DNA from 2 places in the Phascolarctobacterium faecium genome. Region 1 is predicted to be linked to the other one. Evidence: riboswitches for the same ligand, from Rfam matches in the RefSeq annotation. Region 1 holds a riboswitch; the other holds the start of a gene.

Region 1 (2,476 bases):
AGTTCTTATTTCCTGCAGGTTCAGTCATAGCCTGCAAACTCCACTCAACTCAGACCTTTGAGCGTGGTGCCGCTGGGGTGGCGGCATCCATGCTTGCGGTCACGGTACTGGAGTGATAAATGACATGTTCATTGAAAACAAAAAATGAAAATTTGGAACTGGGTACTTGTGGGATCAATGATCCGTGGTTTTATAGGGAAGTCCGGTGTGAATCCGGCGCTGTCACGCAACTGTATTAGGGAGCTTCAGCATTGCAGTCCTTTCACAAAGGGATGTTGAAGTGATGATCTTGAGTCAGAGTGCTGACTGGTTCTATCTTTTGAACAGCCTGCGTAGACAGACTGGGAGAAAATTTTGCAGAGATATTTAAGTTTGGCGTTTTGCCAGACAAATATTTCTGCGGACGCTATGATTATGCGCTGAAACCAGCAGCGCGGAAATTTTAGTATTTTCGACCAGAAAAGCGGAGCAGGCTGTTTTGTAAAAAAAACAGACGCTGCACTTTCACCGAATGGACTGGTAGAAAATGCGGCGTTATTTTTTACAAAAGTGGGAGGATGGATTTGCATGAGAAATGAAAGAAACAGCTTGCGGCAAGCTGCCATAACAGCGGGCATTTTAGCTGCTTTGGGCGTTTGTACATTAGGGGGGGACCAGCCGAGGGTATGGGCGGCAGAGCCTTCTAACAATACAGCGCAAGCCGAAGCTAAAACAGCAGCTGCGCAGGGTGTCCAAGCTGCAGCAGATGAAACTGAGAATGATGGTATGTCTTTTGATTTGGAGGGCGTAACGGTTGAGGCGAAGCGGCCTGACTGGGAAGCAAAATTGTCGCCTGGCACGGTAACGGTTATTCGTCCCGATGACTACAAAGGCGAGCAGAAAGACCTGCCCGATCTGTTGAAAATGGTTCCCGGCGTACATGTACGTGAGTTGAACGGTAAAGGGCAGTATACAACAGTCAGCGTACGTGGTTCTACTGCGGCGCAGGTCGGTGTTTTTGTCGACGGCGTGCTGTTTAATCTGGGCGGCGACGCGGCGGCAGATATTTCTACTATTCCTGTACATAATGTTGAACGGATCGAGGTCTACCGCGGCTATATACCGGCACGTTTTGGCGGTACCTTTATGGGCGGCGTTATCAACGTCGTCACCAAACGACCTACCAAAGCTAACGTGCAGGCCAGCTTCGGCAAAAGCTCCTTCGGCGGCTATAAAGGTAATTTACAGATCGACGCTCCTCTGGGCGGAGGCGCTTTGATGGTTGGCATCAATCGCGACCAGAGTGAAGGCGATTTTAAATATAAGAATTTTGATAATGACAGAACCTACAAAGAGCGTTTGCAATATTATTATAAAGATTTGGAAAATACCACTGATAGAATAAATAAGCAAATTAGCTACGATGTTGGCTTTGGAATGGAAAAACCTAGCTTGGGTAATGTTACATCAATTGATGAGATGGTAACAAGGTGTGCTCCGGGCGGCGATATTTATGAAGTTTTTTGGCAACAGGATCCTGATGACTATGGTGGAAAAGATGTTATGGAGCATGATTGGGAGTTTTATTATGCCAAATATGCTGATCCTAATTACAAAGAAAATTTATATAAAAGCGATCAATACCAATTAGACAAACTTGAAAGTGCTGAACGCTGGCGTAAGGCTAATGATTATAAAAACACCGATGCCATTATCAAATGGCAGGATGATCACTGGCTGGCCAAAGCTACCTGGAAAAATATCAGACGGCATCTACCGCATCCTATTGATAAAAATTATGCCCCGCTTTGGACTGTGGATCAGGATTGGGCAGTAAATATGCCTTACGGCAAGCCTAATATGTATTATTTTCGTAATCAGGAGTTAACGGCGAAGGAATTGCTTTTAGGCCGACGCGATACTGTCGGTAATTTGGAATGGGGCTGGAGTATCAACTATTTAAAGCAGGATAAAGATTATTATATTGATGATTGGCAGAATTTGGAAAAGGTACTTGAAGCAACAAGCGGTTTAAATACTCTGAAGGCTAACACCTTATGGAGCAAATATGACAGCCGCCGCCTGGGTGCGAAGATAGACGGCAGCTATAAAGCCGGCAACAGGCACTTGATAGAGTTTCTGGTCGATGCCTCTAAAGAAAAAATGGATATTGACGGCTGGAAAATGTTTGACTTTGAACATGCTAACGAAGATACCCGCAGCAGGTGGCGTAATTATTATGAGCAGGAGATCATTAATGCGCAGATCCAGGACACGATCACATTAAATAAAAAAGGCGATTTTTGGCTGACGCCCAGCATTCGTTATAATCGTTCTAAGATTTTAGGGCGTAGCGACCGTTATGACGAAAAGAATGACCCGCAGCATATCAAATGGCTGGGGCAAACGGATGAACAGACGGATGATAAGGTGACCTGGCAGCTGGCACTGAAAAAACAGTTTAATGATCACTTTACGCTGCGGGCGACAGGCGGCA
Region 2 (2,476 bases), 200 kb from region 1:
ATTCCCGATTCCCATTTCTGCTGTTACTAATAAGTTATAACCTTTATCAATACATTCATCTGCTACCTTCATACCAACTTTCAATGCTTTTTCGGCCTGCTCCACTGTCATGGCCGGTCCCTGTGTAAAATCTTCTGTACCCCAGGCAACCTTCTCCTGATGAACTTTAGGCATTGCACTCAAGTCAAAAGCCGTACCTGCATCGATCACAAAAACATCGGCACCGGCATGACGTGCCATAACGTTAGCGCCGGCAGTTTCCCTCATGTAACCGTTTATCATCTGCATAGTTACTTCCTGCGGATATGCGCTTACGCCATATTTGGCAATTCCATGATCGCCGCACATTAACAGCATTGCACTTTTGATTTTATCAGGCAATGCCGTCCCAGTCATGGCAGCATATTTTTCAACCATTTCCTCCAGCTTACCTAAACTATGCAGCGGCTTATCCATTTTAGCCCAGTTATTTTTTATTACTTCCGCAGCGTTGCTATCCAACGGTGGAATCATTATTTTTTCCATTGCTCTGCTCCTTCATCATCAAAACTAAATGCCATTTTCTTTAGATCAACAGCTTGACCGGCGACACAATAAAAGACCCTGTCACATACATCGGCAACCTGCTGGTTTATCCATCCGGCAAGATCTCTGTACTCACGTGCCATAACATTATCCGGTACGATACCACCGCCAACTTCATTAGTAACAAATACTACCAGTTTTTCTGTTTTTCTGGCGGCTTCCAGTAATTTTACAATTTCACCTTTGACAAATGTTACCTTTTCTTCAAAAGTTCCTGCAATTGCAACCTTGCCATACATCAAATTACTCATATACAAAGTAAGACAGTCAAACAAAATTGCATCCGCTTCCTTACCTGCCTCAACCATCACCTGTTCGGCAGCATAAGGTGCTTCATAATTATTCCATCTTTGGGGAGAACGACGTTCCTGATGTAGCCGAACACGTTCAGCCATCTCGTCGTCAAAGATTTCAGCCGTAGCTATATAAGCGCATTTAGATCCATAATGCAAAACAAAACGCTCTGCGAATTCACTTTTGCCGCTTCGTGCACCGCCAGTTACTAAAATCATTTCTTTACACATCCTTAAGCCTCCCTTCAAAATAAAAATACCCTCTCGAGAGAGGGCATAAATAAACAACCTATGCAAGTATCCACCTATCTCCCGTAGGTGTAAGATACCCGTAACAGGCAGGTCTCCTGGCTCAGGTTCAACATTCAGCTGCGCCTTCCCAGTTTCCCAGTGGCATATTGCAGTGAACTTCCCTTTACAGTAGCGGGACTGCGCCGGATTTACACCGGTCTTCCCTATTAAGCGCCGACCGCAATCGGCACACCTGTTGATTTTTTCCAATACTATATATTCTACATTCTTTTGCAAAGTCCTGCTGACCTGCAAAGCATTTTTTCATATTCTTCATCTAAATAATCATGGGCGTCATTAACATTCCTTACGGTAATCAATACACGGCTGCGTCCAAACCAGTAATACACCCTGATTTCATACCATTGAGCTACACCATCCGCTCCGACGAAACGACATTCGCAGCCAGAATAATCAGGAGTATTATTGTAATTTGCAGATAAAACGTCAAAATCAAGCTGAGCCGTAAATTTTTCAATATCTTCAGGATAAAGCAATTCCTGAACGATATGCTTGTAATCATTTTTATAATCACCTGTATACGGAATAAAAACATTCCCTGTAGGATTAAAAGCCATTCTTGAATAGCGTCCATCTTTTAGATTCAATTCAATTGCAAAATCATACATCTGCGGGAATAAATCGCCCAAATCTCTGTATGATGGTAATTTTACAGTACGTCCGTAACCGTTGATGCTGCGACGTTCAGCATTAACTATTTCAATCTTACTTAAATTAAGCAGATTTTCAAACTGCGGCCTTCTCAACGGCTGGCAATAATAGAATCCCTGAGCTATATTGCAGGAAACACTTTTCATTATCGCAACCTGTGCCTCAGTTTCAACACCTTCACAAATCATCGTGATATCCAATTCTTTTGCAATAGCTGCCATCCCTTTGATGATTTTGATATCTTTATCATTATCACAGGCGGCAAGCATTCTTTTATCTATTTTTAAAATATCAACGCTGATATCACTTAAAATACGCAGAGACAAATACCCGGCGCCAAAATTATCAACAGCAATCTTAAATCCCTGATTTTTCAGCTCGTCAACCTGCATCCCAGCAAAATTCACATCATCAGCCAATAATCTTTCAGCAAGCTCAACTACCAAAAGCTTGTGCGGAACATTATGCTTATCGGCAGCTTCTTTTAAAGAATCAATAAAATTTTCATCTTTAAAATGTTCAAATGAAAAATTACAGGAGATTGGAAAAACCTGTAACCCCAAGGCAAGGCGTAATGCTAAGAAATGGCAGACTTCTTCAAAAACAAAATTTTCAAATTTAGATAACTGGTTATT

Evidence for each region. A riboswitch is a leader RNA that binds a small molecule or an ion and turns the genes downstream of it on or off. The one in region 1 is predicted to bind cobalamin.
Region 2: it holds a riboswitch for cobalamin, as region 1 does, so the genes downstream of both, cobU (bifunctional adenosylcobinamide kinase/adenosylcobinamide-phosphate guanylyltransferase) here and PFJ30894_RS09265 (TonB-dependent receptor) in region 1, are expected to answer to the same signal.

What each region holds. Positions count from the first base shown of each region.
Region 1 covers NZ_AP019004.1:1,922,452-1,924,927, reverse strand. Annotated here, with positions in the region: cobalamin riboswitch at 144-324, shown strand; gene PFJ30894_RS09265 (TonB-dependent receptor) at 766-2,476, shown strand, end outside.
Region 2 covers NZ_AP019004.1:1,727,310-1,729,785, forward strand. Annotated here, with positions in the region: gene cobT (nicotinate-nucleotide--dimethylbenzimidazole phosphoribosyltransferase) at 1-525, opposite strand, end outside; gene cobU (bifunctional adenosylcobinamide kinase/adenosylcobinamide-phosphate guanylyltransferase) at 513-1,109, opposite strand; cobalamin riboswitch at 1,199-1,381, opposite strand; gene PFJ30894_RS08440 (EAL domain-containing protein) at 1,391-2,476, opposite strand, start outside.